One region of the Pigmentiphaga aceris genome, then DNA from elsewhere that is predicted to be linked to it. Evidence: riboswitches for the same ligand, from Rfam matches in the RefSeq annotation. Region 1 holds a riboswitch; the other holds the start of a gene.
The links. A riboswitch is a leader RNA that binds a small molecule or an ion and turns the genes downstream of it on or off. The one in region 1 is predicted to bind glycine.
Positions count from the first base shown of each region.

Region 1 (4,414 bases):
GGCGTCCGCAGAGGCCAAAGCAGCGCAGGTGTTGAATACGCTGGCGCAGCGACTGAACGAGACGGATCACGCCAACACTGACGCCGCCACTGACACGGGTACCACCTACCGCGTCGTCACCTCGCTGCGGGTACCGGCCTCTATCCCAGGCAACACCGAGCGCGCCAAAAGCGAGTGGGATGCCGTCTTGCTGAGTCAGACCGCAGGCAATGATGAACACACTTGGGACGTGTGCCTGCTGGTGGAAGTGAAAGCCTCGGTCGACGCTGCCACCACCGACTTCCCGCGCCTGCTGCGCGGCCTGCAACTGCTGGCAAGTGCAGCACGCGACACGGTTTACACGTTTGCCACCCAGCAGGGCGACGTACGCATCACTGGGGCATCATTGGCCGCACTGAGCACCGACGAATCGGACTTGGCCAACGACGTGCTGTATTGCTGTGACGGTCCTGCTGAAGCGGCACCACGACTGCTTAACGCTGCCAGCCGAATGCAATTGCTGTCCAGCGAGGCCAGTTTGGCATTCGCCGACAAACTTGTGAAAAACCAGACTGCCGAGCCAAACGAGCTTGAACCAGTATGGCAAGCGCTGTTGGAATCTGCACGATGGCGTCCGGTGCTGGAGCAATATCCCATGCTTTATGGCGTGCGGGCATTGATGGTGCATATTTCCGATTTATCCGCAGCCATACCCACCGCAAATAAAGGCTAAATCCCCTTAGCCTTTCTACCGCGCGCGCCTGGCTTCACCGGCACCGTTTTTCCATATTCATTCCACCACACTGTCAGCGCCTCCATGGTAGGGCCAAGCCCGCGCGCCTTGGCGGTAATCTCATATTCCACACGCGGCGGCACTTCTGCGAACACGGTGCGCGATACCAATCCATCGGCTTCCAGCTCACGCAACTGGGCGGTCAGCATGTGCTGAGTAACGCCAGGGATGGCTTTGCGTAGCTCACCGAAGCGATACATGCGTTGATTCAGTAGCCACATTATTTCCAGCTTCCATTTACCCGACAGCAAGGAAAACGCCCGGCGCATTTCCTCATGCATGTTTACGTCATCCCTTTTCGCTGGCCCTGCCGTATTTGGGGGAACCTGATCAACCTGACTTCCATTAGTCTGCTTTTCCATACCAAGCCCTATTAATTCATCCTACTTGCGCACTTTAATCTTAGGCGACATTCTGGGCACCGTCGATATAAAAATCACCCAGAAATAACCAATGACTGCTATTTACACATACTGGATCAGCACTGCATTTTTATGCCTGCCGTTCTTCATCTCTGCTTTTTTATATCTGAGCAAAAGCGATTGGGTGCGATTGGAAATAGCCAAGCTGGGGTATCCCGCCTACCTGGTGCCGTTTCTGATCATCGTGAAAATTGCGGCCCCGGTGGCGGTGCTGTCGCGATTCAACGTGGCGCTCAGTGAGCTCGCTTATGCCGGCATGTTTTATCACTTGGTATTGGCGGCACTCGCGCATGTCGGTGCGCGCAAACCCAAGGGGGCACTGCCTGCATTCATCGGTTTGCTATTGCTGAGCGCATCGTTTCTGACCCAGAACGCCGCCCGCGACGTACCGGCAGCCTATGCACCCACCGCCCCTGCGGTTCTATCCACATTCAAGTAAGGAACGCATCATGTCTCGTCTCGAAGGAAAAATCGCGATCGTCACCGGAGCCGGCCGTGGCATCGGCCGCGCCACGGCGGAGTTGTTTGCCGCTGAAGGTGCAAAGGTAGCGGTGCTGTCGTACACGCCGGCAAATGTCGACCGTGTCGTCGCGGATATTGAAGCCGCAGGCGGCGTCGCACTTGGTGTCGTGTGCGACACGAGCGACGCCAGCCAGATTCAGGCCGCAGTGGCAAAGGTCGTCGACACCTTCGGCGGCGTCGATATCCTCGTCAATAACGCGTTTGATGCATCGGTGGTGTTTTCTTCCGTACTGGATTTGTCGGTTGACACGTTGCAGCGCAATTTTGATATGGGGCCGATCTCTTACCTGCTGATGATGCAGGCATGCCACCCCCATTTGAAAGCCAGTGGCGCGGGCCGCGTCATCAACTTTGCGTCCTTGGCGGGTATCTCAGGTCTGCCCCCTTATGCGCCTTACAACATGGCCAAGGAAGCGGTACGGGCGCTCACGCGCACAGCCGCACGCGAATGGGGACCGGACAACATCACGGTGAACAATGTGCTGCCGGTTGCGCAAACCTGGGGCAATGCCGACGTGCCACCACCAAGCAACGCGCTTGGCCGTTACGGCTCGCCCGAACAAGACATCGCCCCGGTCGTGCTGTTCCTGGCCAGCAAGGACGCGCAGTTCCTGACCGGCTACAGCCTGACCCCGGATGGCGGCATGATCATCGACAGCGCCCGTTGACCTGCGGTTGCCAGATCGGCAGTACCGGCTGACAGCCGCCATGCCGATAACGACGATGCCGGCCCGGAGCGTTGCGCAGATGACTTGGGCGCGCGTCCTGGGCTGGGCAGGCCGGCCCTGACCGTGGATAATGTCAGCTTCTCTGCGGGAGAGCGGCGTGCAGCAGCACGCCCACCGAAGGCGCAAACTCCCATCATCGCTCAGGTAAACGGACCGCAGAAATAGATCGCCGACTGGAGAGCGGCCCGACTGCTGGTGCATGATCGGGTCCACCGAAGGGGCAGGCTGCGCAGCAGCTCGAACTCTCAGGTAACAAGGACAGGGGGAGAGGCATTACCGGGCTCGCGGCCACGCGCGCCCTTCCCTACCTGGAGCCTCCTGTGCTGCACACCCGTTCTGCCATCGCCACGCCTGTTTCCCTGCGGGGGCCGGCATGCTGACCTTCATCTATCTGGTTGCCATCGCTGCCGAGGCCATGTCCGGCGCGCTGGCCGCCGGACGCCGCAACATGGACGTGTTCGGCGTGGCGGTCATTGCCTTTGTCACCGCCTTGGGCGGCGGCACGGTGCGCGACGTCATTCTTGGCAACTTCCCCATCGGTTGGACACAACACCCTGGCTACATCGCGCTGGTGATCAGCGCGGGCCTGCTGACGGTGCTGGTGGCCCCGCACATGCACCGACTCAAGCGCCTATTCCTGGCGCTGGACGCGATGGGCCTGGTGGCGTTCTCCTTGATCGGCTGCGACATTGCATTGCGCATGAACTACGCCCTGCCGGTGGTGATCATGGCCGGCATGATCACCGGCATTTTTGGCGGGGTGTTGCGCGATGTGCTGTGCAACCAGATGCCCGTGGTGTTCCAGCGCGAGCTGTACGCCAGTGTGTCGCTGGTGGTGTGCTGCCTGTTCCTGGGCTTGCGCGCGCTGGACGTGAACCACGAGTTGACCACCGTGTTGAGCTTTGTCGTCGGCATTGCGATGCGCATGCTGGCGCTGCGCTTCGGCTGGAAGCTGCCGACGTTCTCGTATCAACAACGCTGGGAGTAATACCTGTGGTGCTTATGCATCCCCCCGCCTGAACACCCATCGCATCCCGTCATCCACATAGCTGTAGACCACTGGCACCACCAACAGGCTCAGTACAGTGGAGCTGATCAAGCCGCCAATCACCACAATTGCCATCGGCATGCGGAAACTCGGGTCGCCGATCAGCCCCATTGCCACGGGGACCATGCCGCCACCCATTGCAAGCGTGGTCATGACGATGGGGCGTGCCCGCTTGCGGCAGGCGTCGATCATGGCATCCATGCGGTTCAAGCCGTGTTCACGGCGCGCGATGATGATGTAGTCGACCAGCAGAATCGAATTCTTCGTGGCGATGCCCATCAACATGATCAAGCCGATCATCGATGGCATAGACAGTGCCGACCCGGTCAGGAACAAGGCCAGCACCGCGCCGGGAACCGCCAGCACCAATGCCGTCAGAATCGTCCCTGGCTGCGCGAAGTCTCTCAGCAGCAGCACCAGCACCATATATATGCACAGCACGCCGGTCAGCATCGCGATGCCAAAGCCGGTTGCCAGTTCGTTCATGGATTCGGCATCACCCACCACGCTGCGCGTGACGCCTGTGGGCAGTTGCTGCAAGCTGGACAAGGTCAACACGGCATCTTCAATCTCACTGAGCGAACGCTCGCTGACCTCAATCTCGATATTGATATTGCGCATGCGGTCATGACGCGTGATCTCGGCCGGCCCACTGCCGATTTCCAACGTTGCCACGTTTTCCAAGGCCACCGGCCCACGCGCGCCGGGCACCGGTAGGCGTTTGAGCGTGTCGATATCTTCGCGCGCGGCGTTGTGCAAGCGCACCAGCACCGGCACCTGCCGTTCGCCCAGATTCAGTTTTGCCAGTTCCTGTTCGTAGTCGCCAACGGTGGCAACACGCAAGGTCTGAGCAATGGTCGATGACGACACGCCCAGGTCGGCGGCCCGTGCAAAGTCCGGCATCACCGTCAGTTCGGGCCGC
Region 1 covers NZ_CP043046.1:2,644,673-2,649,086, reverse strand. The annotation lists gene FXN63_RS11545 (3-deoxy-D-arabino-heptulosonate 7-phosphate synthase) at 1-712, shown strand, start outside; gene FXN63_RS11540 (winged helix-turn-helix transcriptional regulator) at 709-1,134, opposite strand; gene FXN63_RS11535 (DoxX family protein) at 1,226-1,633, shown strand; gene FXN63_RS11530 (SDR family NAD(P)-dependent oxidoreductase) at 1,644-2,384, shown strand; glycine riboswitch at 2,520-2,610, shown strand; gene FXN63_RS11525 (trimeric intracellular cation channel family protein) at 2,818-3,432, shown strand; gene FXN63_RS11520 (efflux RND transporter permease subunit) at 3,445-4,414, opposite strand, start outside.

Region 2 (4,414 bases), 2.6 Mb from region 1:
GCGACCACGTCATTGGCCGGCAAGCTGATCTCGACGGCAAGTTCTGCTGCCACGTCCGTGACGGCCTGTGCTTGCACGACGCTGATCTGTGTTGCCGTGATCTGCGTCTTGCCGCCGAATTCGCTGACGGTGCCGGTGACCTTCACGCGGTCACCCACATTCACATTGGTCTGCGTGGCACCCGAGCCTTCATAAATGAAGATGCCCTCGGACGTTGCTGCATCGCTGTCGTGATTGGCCTTTTCTTCCTGCATGAAGAAGCCGCCGAGATCGCGCTTGGCGTCACCGTCACCATTCTGGAAGTCGCCGAACACGATGGCTTCGATGGTGACGATTTCACCATTACGGGCGTTGGTAGCCCCGGTGCCCTGGATCGCATGAATACGCAATTCCGCAGGCGGCGCAGCAGTCTCGACCTGGACCGTTACTGCGGCCGACGCATTGGTGGCGGTGTCGGTCAGTGCACCTTCGTCGAGCACGACCTGGTAAGTCTGGGTACCGGCCAGATTGTCGGTCGGGTTGATGCGCACGTTTCGACCATCGAGCGTGATCTGCGCGTCCACCGTCTGTTGATTGTTGTCCAGCAGGCGGACCTTGCTGGTGTCCAGCGTCACAGCTTCGTTCACGCGCAGCACGATGTCGGCGGCGATCTGCAGGCCCGATACGCTGGTGGTGATCAGCTGTGGCGGTGCTGTGTCAGGGCCGGGTGCGGTGAAGCTCTGGTTGTTGTTCAGCGCGTCTGGTGTGCTGGTGGCGGACGCGGCCCAGGTGAAGTCGCTGTACTGGTTGCCGGTGCCGCTCAGCTGCAACGAGGTGCCTGGGACGGTGGCATTGGTTTCCGAGACGCTGACGTTGGTGCTGGTCATGCCATTGGCCGGGCCTGCGCCAGCCGTGATCACCCCTTCGTAGCTGAGAAACTGCACCACTTGGTTGTCGCTATCGACCAGCGCAAAACCGTCGGAAGGGCCGTTCTGGATGCCGTCGGTGACGCCCGGCAGGAAACGCAGTGCGCCCATGCCGTTGGACAGGTCCGGCATCGTGCCGCTCAAGGGGATGGTGCGGTAGACCACCGCAGCGTTGACGTTTGACCCGCCGTTGTAGAGGACCAACGACCAGCCAGTCAGGTCGGTGCCGGCAGCGCCAGCCACCTCGATGAATTCGCCCTGGTCACCAGCGCTGGCATTGTCGTAATGAAATTCGTTGATCCACACAGTCACAAGAGGCACTCCGTTAGGGGCCGAGGCATCTGCTGTCGTCGAGACGCCTGGCCCAGTCGCGTAATAAGTAAGAGGGCCGGACTATGGGTTCCTTACATTAAGCTGACGTGACCCTTGCGTGACATTTGCGTGCGGGTGTCATGTTTGCCATCTGCCCTAGCCGGGCTTTTCTTGGTATTCTTCGTCCCGCTGTCGACGCATCACGCGGGAGAGCGCATGCGGCCGGGAAACCCGCCGCCATGCCGCCGAAGGCGCAATTCGCCCAGAATCGCTCAGGCTCCAATACCGCATCGTGTGCCGTGTTCGCACGGGACAGCACTCTGGAGAGAGTCCCCACAGGCCAGGCCTGTCGCGGGACCGCCGAAGGTGCACACCGGCCCCCCGCCACGCGGGCGACGGAAAACTCTCAGGCAAAAGGACAGAGGGGCGTGAGACAGTACGAATTACTGCTTGCAGTGACGTGCTGTCATTCCCCCTATACGCCCTTGCCTTGCTGGAGTTGCCGTGTCGCATGCCTTGAAACAAACCCCGCTTCATTCAGAACACGTCGCCCTGGGCGCCAAGATGGTCGACTTTGGCGGTTGGGACATGCCCATCGCCTATGGGTCGCAACTGGACGAACACCACACCGTGCGTCGTGACGCCGGCATGTTCGACGTGTCGCATATGCTGAACGTCGATGTCATCGGTCCGCGTGCCCAGGCTTACTTGCGGTTGTTGATCGCCAACGACGTGGCCCGCCTGAGCCTGCCTGGCAAGGCCTTGTACTCGTGCATGCTGAACCCGCAGGGTGGGGTCATCGATGACCTGATCGTGTATTTCTTCACGCCCACGCACTACCGCGTGGTGGTCAATGCCGGCACCGCCGACAAGGACATCGCATGGATGCAGCGCGTGGCAGCTGCACAGAACTGGGACGTCACCATCACCCCGCGCCGCGATCTGGCGATGATTGCCGTGCAAGGCCCGCAGGCCCGCGCCAAGGTGTGGGCCGCGCGCCCGGCCTGGGAAACCGTGACCGACGCGCTGGGCGTGTTCTCGGCCGTGGAAGCGGGTACGGCCCTGGTGGCACGCACCGGCTACACCGGTGAAGACGGTTTCGAAATCGTGGTGCCTGCCTCTGAAGTTGCCGAGCTGTGGCGTGACCTGATCGCCGTTGGCGTGAAGCCTTGCGGCCTGGGCGCACGCGACACGCTGCGTCTGGAAGCCGGCATGAATCTGTATGGCCAGGACATGGACGAGCTGGTCTTCCCGGCAGAAGCTGGCCTGACCTGGACCGTGCACAGCAAAGACGCCGAGCGCCGTTTCATCGGCCGCGACGCGCTGGAAGTTTTCGGCGGCACACGCCGCATGCATGGCCTGAAGCTGCTGGAGCGTGGCGTGATGCGCGCCCACATGCGCGTGGAAACGCCGCATGGTGATGGTGAACTGACCAGCGGCAGCATGTCGCCCACGCTGGGCGTGTCGATCGGCTTTGCGCGTCTGCCCGCAGGCGTTGCAGTCGGTGATGTTGTCCACGTCGATATTCGCGGAAAATTGGTCCCGGCCCAAGTGTGCAAACTGCCGTTTGTGCGCAATGGTGCTGCCGTAGACCACGCGTCGGCCTGATCGCCGCGCTAGCCCCGTTTTTCCCTTTTTCCCATGGCGCGGCGAGCGCTGCGCCGCCATCGGAGTACCTCATGAATCTGCCCACCGATCTGAAATATGCCGCCACCCACGAATGGGTCCGCGCCGAAGGTGACGTGTTTGTCGTCGGTATCACCGACCCCGCACAAGACCAGCTGGGTGACCTGGTGTACGTCGGCGACGTCAAAGTGGGTGCCACGCTCAAGGCTGGCGAAACCGCTGGTGTGGTCGAGTCGGTCAAGGCCGCTTCCGACATCTACGCCCCGGTTGACGGCGAAATCGTTGCCTTCAACGAAGAGCTGGAAAACAGCCCGGAAACCCTGAACGCAGCCCCGTACACCGCCTGGATCTTCAAGATCAAGCCGGCCAATCCGGCTGACATCAGCAAGCTGCTGGACGCATCGAGCTACCAGGCTTCGCTGGACGCCTGAGCGTAGTCCAGCTGCGGGCCTTGGCTCGCAGCTGGATGGCTTCGAACTTACGACCCTCTGCTCCCAAAGCAGGTATGCCTTGCGCCAGCAGCGTTTCGACTGGCGCTGGTTTGTCGGTTCGACGTCGTTTTCGTATTTCCCCATTCGTTTTTCCTGATCCGACCCCTGGATCATTTCCCGCAGGAATCCCTTCATGTTGCGCACGCTGGAAAGCCACGCCGAATTCATCACCCGCCACATTGGTCCCACGGCGGACGAACAGGCCCGCATGCTGGCCACCGTTGGCGCAGACAGCCTGGACGCGCTGATCGACCAGGTCGTGCCGCCCGGCATCCGCGAACGTGCGCCGCTGGCCTTGCCCGGCCCGCGCAGCGAAGTCGACGTGCTGGCCGAACTGGCTGAAATCGGCGGGCGCAACACCGTGCTGCGCAGCTTCATCGGCCAGGGCTACTACGGTACTCACACTCCGCCGGTGATCCTGCGCAACATCCTGGAAAATCCTGCCTGGTACACGGCCTACACGCCGTACCAACCCGAAATTTCGCAAGGCCGCCTGGAAGCGCTGCTGAACTTCCAGACCATGGTCACCGACCTGACCGCGCTCGACATCGCCAACGCATCGCTGCTGGACGAAGGCACCGCTGCCGCCGAAGCCATGACCCTGGCGCGCCGTGGTGCGAAGTCGCGCAGCAACGTGTTCTTCGTGTCGAAGTTCTGCCATCCGCAGACCATCGAAGTGGTGCGCACGCGCGCCGAAGGCCTGGACATCGAACTGGTGATCGGTGACGAAGCCGAGGGCGTGCCCGAGTGCTACGGCGCGCTGCTGCAATACCCGCAATCGCTGGGTCGCGTCGTGGACTACCGCGCACTGACCGCCACCCTGCACGAGCGCGGCGCGGTGGTGGCCTGCGCAACCGACCTGCTGGCGCTGACCGTGTTGTCGGCCCCTGGCCAATGGGGTGCCGACATTGCCATCGGTTCCACCCAGCGCTTCGGTGTGCCGTTTGGTTTCGGTGGCCCGCACGCCGCCTTCATGGCTTGCCGCGATGCCTTCAAGCGCAACATGCCGGGCCGTCTGGTCGGCGTGTCGAAAGACGCGCTGGGCAACTCCGCCATGCGCCTGGCGCTGCAAACCCGCGA
Region 2 covers NZ_CP043046.1:5,245,697-5,250,110, reverse strand. The annotation lists gene FXN63_RS22655 (ExeM/NucH family extracellular endonuclease) at 1-1,217, opposite strand, end outside; glycine riboswitch at 1,413-1,515, shown strand; glycine riboswitch at 1,528-1,649, shown strand; gene gcvT (glycine cleavage system aminomethyltransferase GcvT) at 1,722-2,825, shown strand; gene gcvH (glycine cleavage system protein GcvH) at 2,897-3,274, shown strand; gene gcvP (aminomethyl-transferring glycine dehydrogenase) at 3,468-4,414, shown strand, end outside.
Region 2: linked by a shared signal. The riboswitch ahead of gcvT (glycine cleavage system aminomethyltransferase GcvT) and the one ahead of FXN63_RS11525 (trimeric intracellular cation channel family protein) in region 1 are both predicted to bind glycine.